4 regions of the Nitratireductor basaltis genome follow, and region 3 is predicted to be linked to each of the others. Evidence: predicted binding sites of a transcription regulator. Region 3 holds the regulator's gene; each other region holds the start of a gene.
The links. Region 3 encodes LexA, which represses DNA repair genes until DNA is damaged. Its sites were predicted from a motif close to TGTTCNNNNTGTGTTCNG; they were not measured.
Positions count from the first base shown of each region.

Region 1: EL18_RS13175 (YifB family Mg chelatase-like AAA ATPase) is a predicted target of LexA. The motif match lies at 2,027-2,044, and genes of this name have one in related genera.
Region 2: EL18_RS05925 (single-stranded DNA-binding protein) is a predicted target of LexA. The motif match lies at 1,118-1,135, and genes of this name have one in related genera.
Region 4: parE (DNA topoisomerase IV subunit B) is a predicted target of LexA. The motif match lies at 2,665-2,682, and genes of this name have one in related genera.

Region 1 covers NZ_JMQM01000002.1:165,132-169,579, reverse strand. The annotation lists gene EL18_RS13175 (YifB family Mg chelatase-like AAA ATPase) at 413-1,945, opposite strand; gene gshB (glutathione synthase) at 2,091-3,035, opposite strand; gene EL18_RS13165 (putative bifunctional diguanylate cyclase/phosphodiesterase) at 3,240-4,448, shown strand, end outside.
Region 2 covers NZ_JMQM01000001.1:1,240,145-1,244,592, reverse strand. The annotation lists gene uvrA (excinuclease ABC subunit UvrA) at 1-517, opposite strand, end outside; gene EL18_RS05925 (single-stranded DNA-binding protein) at 1,264-1,764, shown strand; gene EL18_RS05920 (hypothetical protein) at 1,795-2,286, shown strand; gene EL18_RS05915 (MarC family protein) at 2,363-3,016, opposite strand; gene gyrA (DNA gyrase subunit A) at 3,273-4,448, shown strand, end outside.
Region 3 covers NZ_JMQM01000001.1:1,018,303-1,022,750, reverse strand. The annotation lists gene moaC (cyclic pyranopterin monophosphate synthase MoaC) at 1-498, shown strand, start outside; gene EL18_RS04860 (molybdopterin molybdotransferase MoeA) at 479-1,687, shown strand; gene lexA (transcriptional repressor LexA) at 1,772-2,494, shown strand; gene EL18_RS04850 (ComEC/Rec2 family competence protein) at 2,516-4,448, opposite strand, start outside.
Region 4 covers NZ_JMQM01000001.1:1,306,969-1,311,416, forward strand. The annotation lists gene gcvP (aminomethyl-transferring glycine dehydrogenase) at 1-2,483, shown strand, start outside; gene parE (DNA topoisomerase IV subunit B) at 2,755-4,448, shown strand, end outside.

The sequences.
Region 1 (4,448 bases), on a different contig from region 3:
AGGTGATTTGTCGCGCCCGCATTCGATACCTGCACCTATCCGAACTCCGGTTTCATCGTGTGACTGGCGCGCTGATCGAGAAGGAGCCGATATAGATCATGCGTTTGAGCAAATGTGCTTTCGGAACAGTGCGCCTAATGCTCCCGACTGATAGGCGATTGATATCTTTTGCAAGACCCCAACACGATTGTCCCGCTTCCAGATATATCAAACAGAATTACACAGTCGTGACGGGAAGAAAGCGCCATCTGTCGCAGTTCTTCTGGAACTTCAGAGCGCTCAGCTGTACTGCTCCAAATCGGCAAATCTGCTGCGCTGCGAAACCGGCGCGAGGCTCCACAAGACCCCGAAAGCCCCACATGCAGAGAAAAGGCAGCCCTGCGCATGGATTGCAGGCGCGATACGCCAGATCTCAAGCGGCTCGCGCAACGCGGCCGGAAGCCATCCGATAGCTGATCGCTTCTGCAAGGTGGATTCGGCCCAATCGCTCGGAGCCATCTAGATCGGCAAGTGTGCGCGCCACCTTCAATACCCGGTGGTAGGCGCGCGCGGAGAGCGCGAGCTTGTCGCTTGCTTCCTGGAGCAGCGATACGCCCTCGGGATCAGGTGTGGCGACTTCTTCAATCATTGCCGCCGAGCAACGGGCATTGGTCGTCCAGCCGGGCAGGCCAAGCGCGCTATAGCGTTCCCGTTGCATCTGGCGGGCCATGGCCACCCGCTCGGCCACCTGTGCGCTGGACTCGGCTTTGCCGGGAGCAATCAGGTCTGCCGCAGTTACAGCCGGCACTTCGATGCGGAGATCGATCCGGTCGAGGAACGGTCCCGACAACCGCGCCTGGTAATCGCTCTGGCACCTTGGTCCGCGGGCGCAGCGGTGCCCGGGCTCACCGGCCATCCCGCAGCGGCACGGATTCATGGCCGCAATCAACTGGATCTGGGCGGGATAGCTGACACGATGGCTTGCCCGTGCAATCACACACTCTCCCGTTTCCAGCGGCTGGCGCAGGGAGTCCAGCACTTGCGGGGTGAATTCCGGCAGTTCGTCCAGAAAAAGCACACCATGATGCGCCAGCGATACTTCGCCCGGCCGCGCCCGCGTGCCTCCACCCACCATTGCTGCCATGGATGCAGAATGATGTGGAGCTCTGAATGGCCTACGGTCCGTGAGGCGACCATCAGCCAGTTCGCCCGCTATGGATGCCACCATCGAGCACTCAAGAAGCTCCTTCGGCTCCAGCGGAGGCAGAATGGACGGCAGGCGCTGCGCCAGCATGGATTTACCGGCACCGGGCGGGCCGACCATCAGCAGATTGTGTCCTCCGGCCGCGGCTACCTCCAAGGCGCGCTTTGCGCTTTCCTGACCCTTGATATCCGCAAGATCAGGCAGGTCGCGTGCTGCGGGTCCCAGTGCGGCTTCGGGACGCGAGAGGACCTGCGTACCTCTGAAATGGTTGGCAAGAGCGATCAGACTGCGCGGCGCCAGGATATCGATATCCGCACCTGCCCACGCGGCTTCCGAACCGCAGGAATGCGGGCAAATGAGGCCCCTTTCCATAGCGTTCGCGCCGATGGCAGCAGGCAGAACCCCAGCCACGCGCGCAACGCCGCCATCCAGCGCCAGCTCCCCCAGCACGACATAGTTCTCCAGTGCGTCGGAGGGGATTGCCCCAAGCGCGGCCATCAGGCCTAGCGCTATCGGCAGATCATAGTGGCTGCCTTCCTTGGGCAGGTCGGCAGGTGCCAGATTGACCGTAACCTTCTTCGGCGGCATCGATAGCCCAGAGGCATGAAGGGCAGCTTGCACGCGCTCGCGGCTTTCCGCCACCGCCTTGTCGCCAAGCCCGACGATCTGCATCCCCATCTTGCCGGGCGCAACCATCACCTGCACGTCGACGGGAACCGCTTCCACGCCCTGAAAGGCAATCGTCCTTACACGTGAAACCATCCCGAACCCCCGCCCGAACGCTGCTGCTTCTCATCAAAGGTTGCAACTTGCGGAACGAAAGCACGGCATGCGCGCTAAATCAAGAACGTTATGAGAACAAATATGACCTCAAGTCAACAAAGCGGTATACACGGGGGGGCCGGGATCAGTTCCCGCGCCGCTTTTCCACCGCATCCCAGAAGAGTGCGGCGACATCTGCCCCGCCGAACTTCTTCACTTCACGCACGCCGGTGGGGGAGGTGACGTTGATTTCGGTCAGGTAGTCGCCAATCACGTCGATACCGACCAGAACGAATCCGCGTTCACGAAGGGCAGGACCGATACGCTTGCAAATCTCGTGCTCGCGCTCGGTCAGTTCCGTTGCTTCGGCCCGGCCGCCCACATGCATGTTGGAGCGCGAGTCGTGCTCGGCAGGAACGCGGTTGATGGCACCGACAGGCTCGCCTTCGATCAGGATGATCCGCTTGTCGCCACCGCGCACTTCCTTCAGGTAACGCTGCACGATGAACGGCTCTCGAAAGGCCTGCATGAACATTTCGAGAAGAGCCGATAGATTTCGGTCTGCTTCCTGCAGGTGAAATATTCCCGCCCCGCCATTGCCGTAGAGCGGCTTGACGATGATGTCGCCATGCTCTCGCCGGAACGCCTTCACGGCCTCCACATCACGCGTGATGAGTGTTTCCGGCATCAGATCGGCGAATTCGGTGACGAATATCTTCTCCGGGCTGTTGCGCACCCATGCCGGATCATTGACCACCAGCGTCCGGGGGTGGATCAGATCAAGAATATGGGTGGTGGTGATATAGTTCATGTCGAAAGGAGGATCCTGGCGCAGAAGCACGACATCCATTTCCGACAGGTCCCGCTGGCTTGCCTCGCCGAGCGTGTAGTGATCGCCTTCCATATCGCGCACCTGTAGCGGTTGAACCATAGCCAGCGCGCGGTTCCCCAGCTGGGAAAGCTGGTCGGGTGTATAATGGTATAGCTCATGTCCCCGAGCCTGGGCCTCCAGCGCAAGGGCGAAGGTCGTGTCTCCCGCTATGGATACGGTTGAGACATGGTCCATCTGGATCGCGATTTTGAGGGGCATCGGGCGGGCTCCTTGAAACTGGAGCGGCAGATGACGCCCCTGTGCGCCTCATGTCAAGGTGGACGACGGACCCTGCCAATGTGCCGCGATTGCAGGCGGAAATGCGCCAGCGAAGAAATTCTGACAAATTTGTTATGACTGATACTATTCATCAACATTTCCCCTGCATTGTTACCGGTAACAAATGAGAAGCAGGAACCAATCATGCCTTCCAGCCAGGCTGCGCCAGCCGCTGCACTTTCAGGAGAAGAGCTGCAGTTGACCGATCATCTGACCGGTCTTGGAAACGCGCGCCGGTTCTATGACAAGGTTGGACGGCTGATCGCCGATCGTGCCGACGATCCCGCGCCCTTCGCCATCGCCATTCTTGATCTCGACGGTTTCAAGCCGATCAACGATCTCTTCGGACGCAGCGCCGGCGATGAAATTCTGCAGCAGGTGGCCATGCGCCTCCGCGCGGCGATGGACGATTACTCCACGGTCACGCGTATCGGCGCCGACGAGTTTGCCGTTCTCTACCCAATGGTCTTCAGCGAAGAATCAGCCGAAGATCGTGTGCGCATGCTGATCGAGATCCTCTCTGCGCCCTATGATATCGGCTACCGCACGGCGCGCCTGTCAGCCTCTGCCGGTTGCTCGCTTTACTATTCCGAAGAGGAAACCGCCGACCTTCTGTTGAACAAGGCTGAAACCGCACTCTATCAGGCAAAACGTACGGGCCGGGGCCGCGTGGTGGTCTATACGCGGGAGATGGAAGAGGCTGCCAAGCGCGTCACCCGCATCGAGCAGGCATTGCGCCGAGCGGTCGCCGCTGGCGAGGTGGAGCCGCATTTCCAGCCAATCGTTGATCTTGCGACACGGGAGACCATCGGTTTCGAAACACTGGCACGCTGGACCGATCGCGATCTCGGCTTCGTATCGCCGGGCGTCTTCATCCCGATTGCGGAAGAACGCGGCATCATCGGTCAGCTCTCGCAGCTGGTATTGCGCAAGGCAACGGAGGCTGCGCGCGACTGGCCGGAGCATCTCTTCCTCTCCTTCAATCTGTCGCCATCGCAGCTTGTCGATCACAATACCGGCCTGCAGGTCCTTTCGATACTGAAGCGGACGGGTTTCAGCGCGCGCCGCCTCGAGATCGAGATCACGGAAACAGGGCTGATGACCGACCCTGCATCCGCAGAGAAGATCGTGAATGACCTGAAAGCGATGGGCATACGCGTTTCGCTTGATGATTTCGGCACCGGTCAATCAAGTCTGGGTCGTCTCCGCGACTTCCCCTTCGACAAGCTGAAAATCGACCGTGCCTTCGTCTCTTCAATTCTCGATGACCGACCGTCCGAACATATCATCCGGGCCATACTGGCAATGTGCGAAGGTCTGGGCATGGATGTTGTCGCTGAAGGCATCGAGGAA
Region 2 (4,448 bases), 220 kb from region 3:
GCAGGTCCGCCAGTTCCTTGCGATACTCGCCCTTGCGGCCACGAACGATGGGCGCGAGGATGTAGAGCCGCGTGCCTTCCTCGAATTCGAGGACACGGTCGACCATCTGGCTGACGGTCTGGCTCTCGATCGGAAGCCCGGTCGCGGGCGAATAGGGAATGCCCACACGCGCAAACAGCAGGCGCATGTAATCGTAGATCTCGGTGACCGTCCCCACGGTTGAGCGCGGGTTTTTCGACGTCGTCTTCTGCTCGATGGAGATCGCCGGCGAAAGGCCATCGATCTGATCGACATCGGGCTTCTGCATCATTTCGAGGAATTGGCGCGCATAGGCCGACAGACTTTCGACATAGCGCCGCTGGCCTTCGGCATAGATCGTGTCGAATGCAAGCGAGGACTTGCCCGATCCAGAAAGGCCGGTCATGACGATCAGCTTTTCGCGCGGAAGATCAAGATCCACATTCTTGAGATTATGCTCGCGCGCGCCGCGTATGGTGATGTGCTTGTTCTCGGGCATGCCCCGTCGCTGCCTTGTAGATCTATTGCAATAAGCCTAAACTCAGCCTTGCCTCATGTAGGTAGGTGCTGAGCGATGTCGATGGTCACATGCGCATGGCTGCCATTCTTTTGCGTGTTTACATGCCCTGAGGCAAGTAAAAAGAACAAAGAAGGAACAGTCTCCTGACATTATCGATCACATTTTCAGGCGACTTCTTGACGCGAGGTGATGTTGGTAGCACTCTTCATCTTACAGCCTGCGTTGCCGGACAAGCCCGAGACGGTGACATGGCTGCCCGAAGGTAGTGGATCTGGGAGTGAGGCATGACTCCACCTGACTGTTGCTAAAGGCTCTGTCACTGAATAGAGCCACGCCGACCTGCCGCAAACCGGTTTCAGTCGCGACAATGCCAGGCATGGCAATGCGCAGACGGCGCTTCAAAACACATCGCTGGTTAAACATGAAGGCGGAGTTCCGCCAAGATTAGATCCGGCTAGAGGCCGGCATAGGTCAGAAGACCGAAAAAGCCCTGTCAGTCTTGATTGGCTACAGGGCTTTTTTGCGAGGTTCCTTATTGAAGCCATTCCATCTCCTCTTGTCTGATGAAGCGGGATGGCCTAGAACAAAATAAGAACGAAAGATTTGTGGACGAAGCGGGTGTCAGTCGCAGCATTTGCGGCTGCAGCGTTTGAATTCCTTTAGAGTATGTCGCAACGGAAGTGCCGCATGGAGCGGCGAAGGCTGAATTTGAGTGGAGTTGGGCAATGGCAGGCAGCGTCAATAAAGTCATACTGGTCGGCAATCTTGGTGCCGATCCCGAGATCCGCCGCCTCAATTCTGGCGATCCGGTTGTCAATCTGCGCATCGCCACCTCTGAAACCTGGCGCGACCGCGGTACGGGCGAACGCCGGGAACGCACCGAGTGGCACAATGTCGTGATCTTCAACGACAATCTTGCAAAGGTCGCCGAGCAGTATCTGAAGAAGGGCGCCAAGGTTTATCTGGAAGGTCAGCTGCAGACACGCAAGTGGCAGGACCAGCAGGGCCAGGACCGTTACACGACGGAAGTCGTGCTGCAGAAATTCCGCGGCGAGCTGCAGATGCTCGATACGCGCGGGCAGGGCGGCGACAACCAGATCGGCTATGGCGGCGGCGGTGGCGGTGGCCAGCGCTCCGATTTCGGCCAGTCCAGCCCCGCTGAACCCTCCGGTGGCGGCGGGGGCGGTGGCTACTCCCGCGATCTGGACGACGAAATCCCGTTCTGATCCTCAAAGTCGCCCACGGGGAGTCTGCCAATGAATTTCGAACTGACTGAGCGTGACGCACAGACCCTGTTCGGGATGATCTGGCAGGGTTCCCATGAGGAGGCTGCGCGAGGCGAGGTGAAGAAGGTCATCTCGCTGATGGAGGCGTTGAGGCAGAAGGCCGTGGCTGCTGTCGGTGAAGATGGTGGCGAATACGAGCATAGCGGTCTCATCGGCATCTCCCGGAACGACCGTCCGTACGGCTTTCGATATCTGGTCGCGCTGCCTGCCGCCTTGGCTGCCCATGTCAGCCATGAGGACATGCGCGGGCACGACTTTCCCCGCATGTCATTCGCCACCGCCTGGCACGGCGCGGAAGACGGCGACGTCTTTTCCCATTACCAGTCCATGTCTGATTGGATAGAGGCGCAGGGCCTGCAATGGGCGAGACGTGTGCTGCATCACCGTGAGGAATATACCGCGCCTGCCATCCTCCAGGGCGCGCCCGTTTTGCGTCTCATGATGCCGGTGGAAAAGTCTTAATCAGATATTTTCCGACAAGCCGCTGAACGCCTTTCTCGGCTTCGCGCGGTGGCAGCTATCGATTGTCCTGGGCTTGCTATCCGCCAGCTGCCGTCGCACCCGCGAGCTGGAAAAGATCCTTTATGCCGTCGGAGACAAACTGCACCGCAAGTGCTGCCAGAAGGACGCCAAGCAGCCGTGTAAGGATTGAGCGGCCGGTCTCTCCCAGAAAGGCATCAACGCGCTCGGCCAGTACGAATACCGAATAGGTGATCAGGAGGACCAGCGCGATGATGCCGAAGAGAGCTGCTTTCCCCAGTGGGTCGGAAAACTCGCCCGACAGCAGCACCGAGGCGGAGATCGCGCCTGGGCCCGCAATCAGCGGTATGGCCAGCGGGAAAGCAGCAATATTGTGGATCTCGTCGCGGGTGATGGCGCGTTTGGCGCTCTTCTCATGGCGCTCCTGCCGACGCTCGAAAATCATCTCGAACGCAATCCAGAACAAAAGCACTCCGCCGGCGACGCGAAAGGCCGGCAGCGTGATGCCGAGAACGGACAGGATCACGCTTCCTGCCAATGCGAACACGGTCAGCACGAGAAGTCCGATCAGGCAGGCACGCACCGCCACCTGACCGCGCTCTGCCCGGTTCATGCCGGCGGTTACGCCCAGAAAGAGCGGTGCAAGGCCGGGTGGGTCCACCGTCACGAGCAAGGTTACAAGCGCGTTCAGCATGGCTTCAAAACCCGGCATGAAAAGCTCCAATCCCGACCGGCTTTCAGCCGGCAATTCCTGATTTGCTGACTGCTTGGCAGCGCGTGTTTGAGCGATTTTTGACCGCTTGCGCGCAAGCTTTGCCTCATTTCTTCGCTTTCGTCCACAGGCCAACCCATATCTACCTGATATCGTTGGCAAAATAAGCTGTGGTTGAAGGCCGGCAAAATTGGAGTCCCCCGTCAGCTTCCTATATAAGAAGCGTATGATTCTTTAACCGGAATGTGAAACCGCTTTGACAGACCAGACGACGCCGAACGGGCCGATCGAGCCTGACGACATCGAGCCAATTTCCATCATCGAGGAGATGCAGCGCTCCTATCTCGATTACGCGATGAGCGTGATCGTCTCGCGCGCGCTGCCGGATGTGCGCGACGGCTTGAAGCCGGTTCATCGCCGCATCCTCTATGCTTCCTATGAGAGCGGCTATCACTGGAACCGCAAATATGTGAAATCGGCGCGGCCCGTTGCCGACGTGATGGGTAAATACCACCCGCATGGCGACGCGGCGATCTACGACGCCTTGGTGCGCATGGCTCAGCCTTGGTCCATGCGACTGCCGCTGATCGACGGGCAGGGCAATTTTGGCTCGATCGACGGCGATCCTCCGGCAGCGATGCGTTACACGGAATCGCGCCTGACCAAGGTGGCCGAAGATCTCCTCAACGACATCGACAAGGATACGGTCGAGTTCCAGGATACCTATGACGGCTCCGCCAGCGAGCCCAAGGTTCTGCCAGCGCGTTATCCGAATCTGCTGGTCAATGGTTCCGGCGGCATCGCCGTCGGCATGGCGACGAATATTCCGCCCCACAACCTGTCGGAAGTCATCGATGGTTGCGTGGCGCTGATCGAAAATCCGGCAATGTCTGTCAATCAGATGATGGAAATCATCCCCGGTCCGGATTTCCCGACCGGCGGCATCATCCTGGGACGCGCGGGTATCCGCAGCGCCTATGAGACAGGCCGTGGTTCCGTGGTCATGCGCGGGCGCGTGGATATCGAAAACATCCGCAATGACCGCGAAGCCATCATCATCAGCGAAGTTCCCTACCAGGTGAACAAGGCGGCCATGATCGAGAAGATGGCCGAACTCGTGCGTGACAAGCGCATTGAGGGTGTCTCCGACATTCGGGACGAGAGTGACCGCCAGGGCTATCGCGTGGTCATCGAGCTGAAGCGCGAGGCCATGGCCGATGTCGTGCTGAACCAGCTCTACCGCTATACGCCGCTGCAGACATCCTTCGGCTGCAACATGGTGGCGCTCAATGGTGGCAAGCCGGAGGTCCTGAACCTCCTCGACATGTTGCGCGCCTTCGTTCACTTCCGCGAGGACGTGGTCAGCCGGCGCACGAAATATCTGCTGCGCAAGGCGCGTGAGCGCGCCCATGTGCTGGTCGGCTTGGCAATT
Region 3 (4,448 bases):
AAACTCACTCATATCGCATCCGATGGAAGCGCACAGATGGTCGACATTGGCGCCAAGTCCGCCACGACCCGTCTGGCCACTGCGGAAGGCTATGTGAGGATGGAAGCGGAAACGCTGGAGACCATCAGGCATGGAAATGCCAAGAAGGGCGACGTGATCGCAACAGCGCGCATCGCCGGCATCATGGCTGCAAAGCGCACCCACGAGTTGATCCCGCTGTGTCATCCGCTTGGGCTGGATAAGGTGAGCGTGGAAATAACGGCAGACGAGGATCTTCCAGGCCTGCACATACGCGCAACAGCGCAGGTCACCGGGAAAACCGGCGTCGAGATGGAAGCGCTCACGGCCGCTTCTGTTGCCTGCCTGACGATCTACGACATGGCCAAGGCGCTCGATCGCGCGATGGAGATAACCGGCCTTCGGCTGCTTGAGAAGTCCGGAGGCAAATCCGGACACTGGTCACGGGAAGATGCAGCGGATGGCACTGATTCCTGTTGATGCAGCGCTTGAGCGCGTGCTGGAGGGTATTAATCCACTACCGGCCGAAGAAATACCGCTGCACGACGGGATGGGTCGTGTTCTTGCCAGCCCCCTCCATGCCCTTCGAACACAGCCCCCTTTCAACGCATCAGCCATGGATGGCTATGCCGTTCGTGCTTCTGATACGCTTGATGAGCGGCGCGACCTGAGTGTCATCGGCGAGGCAGCCGCCGGAGCACGGTTTCCCGGCTCGATGGGCCAAGGTCAGGCCGTGCGCATATTCACCGGCGCTCCGGTACCGGACGGCGCTGACGCGGTACTCATCCAGGAAAATGCCGAATCCGTCAGTGACCGGACCATCCGCGCAGCAAAGCCTGTCGAACACGGTCGGCACATACGTCAGGCCGGCATGGATTTTCATGCAGGGGACCTGCTGCTTGAGCAAGGACGGCGGTTAGATCCGGGCGCATTGACCCTTGCTGCCTCCAGCGGACACGCAAGACTGCTCGTCCATCGCCGCCCGCGCGTTGCCGTGCTGGCGACGGGAAACGAGCTGGTAAACCCCGGAGAAACGACCGGCCAGGATTCCATCGTGGCATCGAACAGCTACGGTATTGCGGCAATCGCAAAGGAGGAAGGAGCGGAGATCATCGACCTTGGCATCGCTTCCGACAATGACCAGCACCTGTCGTCCCTGTTTGCCAAAGCGCGAGATACTGCAGCCGATATCCTCGTGACGCTTGGCGGCGCTTCGGTCGGCAAACATGATCTCGTGCGCGGGGCGCTCGCAGAAGCCGGAATGGAACTGTCGTTCTGGAAAGTGGCCATGCGCCCGGGCAAACCGCTGATCTCTGGCCGGATGGGCGCAATGCATGTGCTTGGCTTGCCCGGCAACCCGGTATCAAGCCTGGTCTGTGCCGAACTCTTTCTGCGCCCTCTTGTTGCGCATATGCAAGGGGCTCGGCATGAGCCCGACATGCGCAGCGCCGCGCTCGGTGCGCCCCTTCGCGCCAATGACGAGCGACAGGACTACATACGTGCGGTTGTTCGACACACGGCGGAGGGGATGATCGCAACGCCTTTCACCAGGCAGGACTCATCACAGCTTACTGCCTATGCGACTGCCAACTGTCTTATCATCCGCAAACCGCACGCGCCTGCCGCGAATACCGGTGACGACTGCCGAATTTTGATGCTGCATCGCTGATCCTGAGAAATGCCATTGCGGAACACAACTGGAACAGATAAATTATGTTCTGGTTTTGTTTATGACTGATTCTGGGAGTCGGCGATGCTGACACGCAAGCAGCACGAGTTGCTACTCTTCATCCATGAGCGTCTTAAGGAGACGGGCATACCGCCTTCATTCGACGAGATGAAGGAGGCTCTCGATCTGGCATCAAAGTCAGGCATTCACCGTCTCATTACCGCCCTTGAGGAGCGTGGTTTCATTCGCAGGCTGCCCAACAGGGCTCGTGCGTTGGAAGTGCTGCGGCTGCCCGATTCCATCGCGCCTGGCCTTCCAGGTAGCGCGCGCAGGTTCCAGCCGAGTGTTATCGAGGGAAGCCTCGGCAAGACATCCGAACCTGCCCGCCCGGCAGCACCCGCGTCAACGCCTGTTGAAGACAGTGGCGCCTACAGCGTGCCTGTCATGGGCCGCATTGCAGCCGGTGTCCCGATCGACGCGATACAACATCAGACCCACAGCATCACCGTACCACCCGACATGCTTTCGGGAGGGGAACATTACGCGTTGGAGGTCAAGGGCGACTCGATGATCGAAGCGGGCATCTTTGACGGCGACACGGTCATCATCAAGCATTCGAGTTCGGCCAATCCCGGTGAGATCGTCGTGGCACTGGTCGACGATGAGGAAGCCACACTCAAGAGGCTCAGACGCAAAGGCGCATCTATTGCGCTCGAAGCGGCCAATCCGGCCTATGAGACCCGGATCTTTGGGCCTGACCGGGTCAAGGTTCAGGGAAAGCTCGTTGGCTTGATCCGGCGCTATTGAGATCTGGTGGAGTTTTTTCCCTCAATCGCGCCTGTAGGGCGCGAGCCCTCGCGCTGCCCTGGAATATCGCCGATGTTCGTGCCAGGGCCGGTAAGGCATGTCGACGGCATAAGTAACATTTGCACCATTTGTCGCCCGTGCATCCATCTGGATTGAGGCAGCGCCGCGTCGGGCAAGATCCCGCTTCGTCAAGACCAATGTCCGTGCACCGCAGCGTGGTTCAACCGTCGCATCATCCAGAATGATTATTGCCGCCTTGCCACACCACTGCGCCACCTGAACCGGCTCATTCAGATGAGCAATCCAGGCTCCGCTGGGATGCTGGATGGCACAAGCGCCCTCACGACATGAAAATCCCCGGGCGGAGGTGGCTTCAGCACCATCATTATCCTGTAGAGGCTTGATCACACTCTCGATCATGAGCGCATGCTCCCAGTCACCCATGGTGAAGCCGTTTAGACGCTCGCGGTTCACTGCCAGCCTGCCTTCACCCATATAGACACCAACAAGTCGCGCATCATCGCTGACCAGCACATCCGGTAGTTCGCGCTGCGCCCACAGGATCGCACCGGCAAGGAGCAGTGGCAAAGCCAGAAGCCGCAAGCCGGTGGTGAAGATGACGAGCAGGGTGAAGCCTGCAGCAAGCAACAAAAAGGCGCTGCGGGGCATCAGGCCGATCGCATCGATCGGGCTGTGGCTGGCGATGGTTTCCGCCACGATGACAATACCTTGAATGGCTTTGCCCATGAGTGTCCAGAAAAGTCCATCCAGCCCGAAGGGCATGGTGATGATAGCCATGACCGCGGAGGGCATCGCCACAAGCGAAACCAATGGCATCGCCGCCAGATTGGCCGGCAATGCCAGGGGACTTGTACGCTGGAAATGCCACGCACCGAAAAGGGTGGTCGCAAGCCCCGCAATAATGCTGGTGGCACATAGCCCTGCAAAGAAGATCAGCATCGATGTGAGCGCACGTCTGAGCACTCCGTGATCAGCCGGCATGTTCGAACCGCGCCTGCGCTGGCGTCCGGTCCAAAGACTGTAGGCCGCAATAAGGGCTGCCGTGGCGGCGAAGGACATCTGGAAGCTTGGCCCGATGACCACATGCGGTGAAGCGGCCGTGATGAAAAGAGCCGCGATCGCCAGATTGCGCATGGTGATTGCCGCACGATCAAAGAGCAGCGCCACAAGCATGACGGCAAGCATTATATAGCTTCGTTGAGCCGCGACGGCTCCTCCGGAGATGAGGAGATAGAGGGTCGCGAGCATCAAGGCCGCGGCCGCGGCATACTTCTTCACGGGCAGACGCGACGCGGTTTGGGGAAAGAGCGCGAAACCCCAGCGCAAACCGATCATGACGCAGCCGGCTGCAAGTGCCATGTGAAGGCCGGAGATTGCCAGTATGTGTGCCAGACCGGCGCGACGCAGCCATTCGTTGGTCTCCTCGGGTATCCCCCCTCGAAAACCCGTGATCATGGCGACAGCGATATGCCCCTCCTGCCCCTGAACATGGTGCAGGATGCGCTCGGAAAGTGCCCTGCGCAGCCGCTGCACAACTCCTTGCAGGCGCAGCAGAACCGGTTCTGCCTGGAGGGTCAGCTTTTCCGGATCACGGAGGAAGAACCCGACGGCTCCACGCTCCTGGAAAAAGCTCGCGAAGGCGAAATCGTAGGCTCCGGGCCGGACAGGCCCACTCGGGGGCATCAGGCGCACCAGTCCCTTGATGACGTCACCGGGTGCAAGATTCTCCGGCACTTGTCTCGCGCTCACGCGTATCCGATCCGGGGCATATCTGAGTTGCGGGCGCTCGGTGGCGATCACGTCCAGTGTAAGCCGCATTCTCCCGCTCGCCATATGCTCAAGCGCTCGCACCTGACCGGTAAGTGTCGTTGCGATGGGTGAGCCGAGCATTGGTGTCGACCGCCGCCAGGTCTCAAGTTTGGCTGCGGCCATT
Region 4 (4,448 bases), 290 kb from region 3:
CGCCTTACCAGTCGGAGATCAGCCAGGGCCGTCTGGAGATGCTTTTCCATTTCCAGACGCTGGTCACGGAACTGACCGGCCTGCCGGTCGCTTCCGCGTCGCTTCTCGATGAAGGCACGGCCGTCGCCGAAGCTGTCGGCATCGCCTGGCGTCATCACCGCTCCAGCCGCAACCGCGTGGTTCTGGCGGGCCAGCTTCACCCGCAGACGCGCGACGTTGTCGAAACCCGTGCCGAGCCACTGGGCATGGAGATCATCGAAGGCGAAGCCGACGACAACACCTGCGCGCTGATCGTGCCATGGGCGGATACGCTCGGTGTCTACCACGACCATTCCGCGGCAATCGCCAAGGCACGCGAGGCCGGAGCAATCGTCATCTTCGTGGCCGATCCTCTGGGCCTTCTTTTGTCGAAGACACCGGCTGAACTGGGGGCCGATATTGCTGTCGGTTCCATGCAGCGCTTCGGCGTGCCGATGGGCTTCGGCGGGCCCCATGCCGCCTATTGCGCGGTTGCCGACAAGCTCACGCGCCTGATGCCTGGCCGCCTCGTCGGCCAGTCGAAGGATGCGCATGGCCGCCCGGGCTATCGCCTCGCCTTGCAAACACGCGAGCAGCATATCCGCCGCGACAAGGCCACCTCCAATATCTGCACCGCGCAGGCGCTGCTGGCAAACATGGCAGCCGCCTATGCTATCTGGCATGGCCCTGAAGGCCTTAAGTCCATCGCTGCGCGCGTCAACGCCTTCGCCTCGCGTCTTCTTGAAGGTGCGAAGCAGGCGGGCATCGAGATTGCCGGTGACGTGGTTTTCGACACGGTCACGCTGACCATCAAGGGCAAGGCGAAGGAGCTGGCGGAAAAGGCAGAGGCCGATGGCCGTCTCATCCGTGTGATCGACGCCGACCGCGTTGCGATCTGCTTCGACGAGGCTTCCACGGAAGAAGACCTCACCGCCCTCGCCTCGCTTCTTGGCGTCAAGGCACCTGCCGAGGCAAAAGCTGCAGCACCCGCCGCGCCGCGTGGCGACAGCTTCCTCACACAGCCAGACTTCCACGCGCACCGCTCCGAGACGGAGATGATGCGCTATCTGCGCAAGCTGGCGGACAAGGATCTGGCTCTCGACCGAGCCATGATCCCGCTCGGCTCCTGCACCATGAAGTTGAATGCTGCTGCCGAAATGGCGCCGGTGAGCTGGAACGAGGTGGCCAATCTCCACCCATTCGCGCCGGAGGCGCATACGCCGGGCTATCGTCGCATGATCGATGACCTCGACAAGTGGCTGTCGGAGATCACCGGATTCGACGCCTGCTCGCTCCAGCCCAATGCGGGCAGCCAGGGTGAATATGCCGGCCTTCTCGCAATCCGCCACTATCATCAGGCGCTGGGTCAGGGCGAGCGCGATGTCTGCCTGATCCCGACCTCCGCCCACGGCACCAATCCGGCTTCGGCCTCCATGGTTGGCATGCGGGTCGTTGCGGTGCGCTGCGACGATGACGGCAATATCGATTTCGACGACCTGAAGGCGAAGGCAGAGCAGCATGCCGAGCGTCTGGCAGCACTCATGATCACCTATCCTTCCACGCATGGCGTGTTCGAGGAAGGTGTCCGCGACATGTGCGCCGTGGTTCACGAGAATGGTGGCCAGGTCTATCTCGACGGCGCCAATCTCAATGCCATGGTTGGCCTCTCGCGCCCGGGCGATCTGGGTGCGGATGTCTGCCACATGAACCTGCACAAGACCTTCTGCATCCCACATGGCGGCGGTGGTCCGGGTGTGGGTCCGATCGGCGTGAAGGCGCATCTGAAGCCTTATGTGCCGGGTCATGTTGCGCTCGGCACGAGTGACGCGGTTTCGGCAGCGCCCTTCGGCAGCGCCTCGATCCTGCCCATCACCTGGATGTATATCCGCATGATGGGCGGCGACGGCCTGAAGCTTGCCACGGAGATGGCGATCCTCAACGCCAACTATATCGCACACCGCCTCAAGGAGCATTATCCGGTGCTCTACAAGGGCCGCAACGACCGCGTGGCGCATGAATGCATTCTCGACACGCGTGTCTGGAAGGATCGTGCAGGCGTGAGCGTGGAAGACATTGCCAAGCGTCTGATCGACTACGGTTTCCACGCGCCAACAATGTCCTGGCCCGTTGCCGGAACGCTGATGGTGGAGCCGACGGAGTCCGAGCCGAAGGCCGAGCTTGACCGCTTCTGTGACGCAATGATCTCCATCGCGAAAGAAGCCGCACGCATCGAAAGCGGTGACCTGCCGAAGGATGACAACCCGCTGGTCAATGCCCCACACTCTGCCGACATTCTGGTTGCCGACGAGTGGACGCATCCCTACAGCCGCAAGGAAGCCGCGTTCCCCAGCGGCTCCATGGAGGCTGCGTCCAAATATTGGCCGCCCGTCTCGCGCGTCGACAATGTCGCGGGCGACCGCAATCTCGTCTGCGCCTGCCCGCCCGTAGAGGCAATGGCCAGCTGACGCCACGTTTATCGGTGCCGCAGAACCACACTGCGGCACCGAAAGCCCTGTTTTCCACGGCTGCAGCAGCGCGCCGCATTGAATGGCGGGCTCTTATTCCCTATTCATCCGGGTCATGCTGCATAAGACGTTGTCTTGAAGAACCGCGCAAAAGCGGCTTGACGCCACTTATGCACAAGCACTGAACACAACCGGAACAGACTTCGCCTTGCCTTGGAAACCATGGCAAAGTGGGGAAGTGATTCGCGGGGATGAGAGCAGAATTAGCGCCATGGATGACAATAACGACCTGTTTGCCGGACTGAGCCAGACGACGCCCGAGCGCGTGCGCCAGCCCGAGCCTGCGCCTGCTTCCTCCGCTCCGGCACCAGCCGCGCCTTCGTCGCCAGCAAAAGCGAAGCCTGCACCGGCACAGCCGCGTGACGGTGGAGACTACAGCGCGGCCGATATCGAGGTTCTGGAAGGTCTCGAACCGGTTCGCCGCCGCCCGGGCATGTATATCGGCGGTACCGACGACAAGGCGCTGCACCACCTCTTTGCCGAAGTCATCGACAACTCGATGGACGAGGCCGTTGCCGGACATGCCACATTCATCGAGGTGGAACTGGGCGCTGACGGCTATCTCTCCGTCACCGATAATGGCCGCGGCATTCCCGTTGATCCGCATCCCAAATTCAAGGACAAGTCCGCGCTGGAAGTCATCATGACCACGCTGCATGCGGGCGGCAAGTTCGACTCCAAGGTCTATGAGACCTCCGGCGGCCTGCATGGTGTGGGTGTCTCCGTAGTCAACGCGCTGTCGGAACTTCTGGAAGTCGAGGTCGCGCGCAACCGCCAGCTTTTCCGCCAGACCTTCTCGCGGGGTCTGCCGCAGGGTGGGCTGGAGAAGCTTGGCGACGTTCACAACCGTCGCGGCACCAAAGTGCGCTTCAAGCCGGATGAGCAGATCTTCGGCAAGGGAGCGAAATTCGAACCTGCACGCCTCTACAAGATGGCGCGTTCGAAGGCCTATCTCTTCGGCGGTGTTGAAATTCGCTGGGTCTGCGATCCCGCACTTATCGGCGAGAAGGACGAGACGCCGGAAAAAGCCGTCTTCCACTTCCCCGGCGGGTTGAAGGACTTTCTGGAAGCTTCGGTGAAGGGCGAATATCAGGTCACCAAGGAGATCTTCGCCGGACGCAGCGAGAAGCGCGGCGGCCATGGTGCGGTTGAATGGGCCATCACCTGGTATGGCGGCGACGCCGCGCTCAATTCCTACTGTAACACCGTGCCGACACCGGAAGGCGGAACGCATGAAAGCGGCTTCCGCAACGCGCTTTTGCGCGGACTTCGTCAATATGCGGAACTGACCGGCAACAAGCGCGCCTCCATCATCACCTCAGACGACGTGATGATCTCGGCGGCCGGCATGCTTTCCGTTTTCGTGCGCGAGCCGGAATTTGTCGGCCAGACGAAGGACAAGCTCGCAACTGCGGCTGCCACGCGCATCGTCGAAAACGCGATCCGCGATCCTTTTGACCATTGGCTGGCAGAGAACCCGCAGGAAGCTTCAAAGCTTCTGGACTGGGTCATGGCCCGTGCCGACGAGCGTCTGAAGCGCCGTCAGGAGCGTGAGGTCAACCGCAAGACCGCCGTGCGCAAATTGCGCCTTCCCGGCAAACTTGCCGATTGTTCCTCCAACCAGGCGGCAGGCGCGGAGCTTTTCATCGTCGAGGGTGACTCGGCTGGCGGTTCTGCAAAACAGGCGCGCAACCGAAAAAATCAGGCCGTTCTGCCACTACGCGGCAAGATCCTCAATGTGGCAAGTGCCGCATCAGGCAAGCTTGCCGCCAACCAGCTGATCTCCGATCTCATCCAGGCGCTGGGCTGTGGTACGCGCAACAAGTATCGCGAAGACGACCTGCGCTACGAGCGCATCATCATCATGACCGATGCCGATGTCGACGGCGCTCACATTGCTTCACT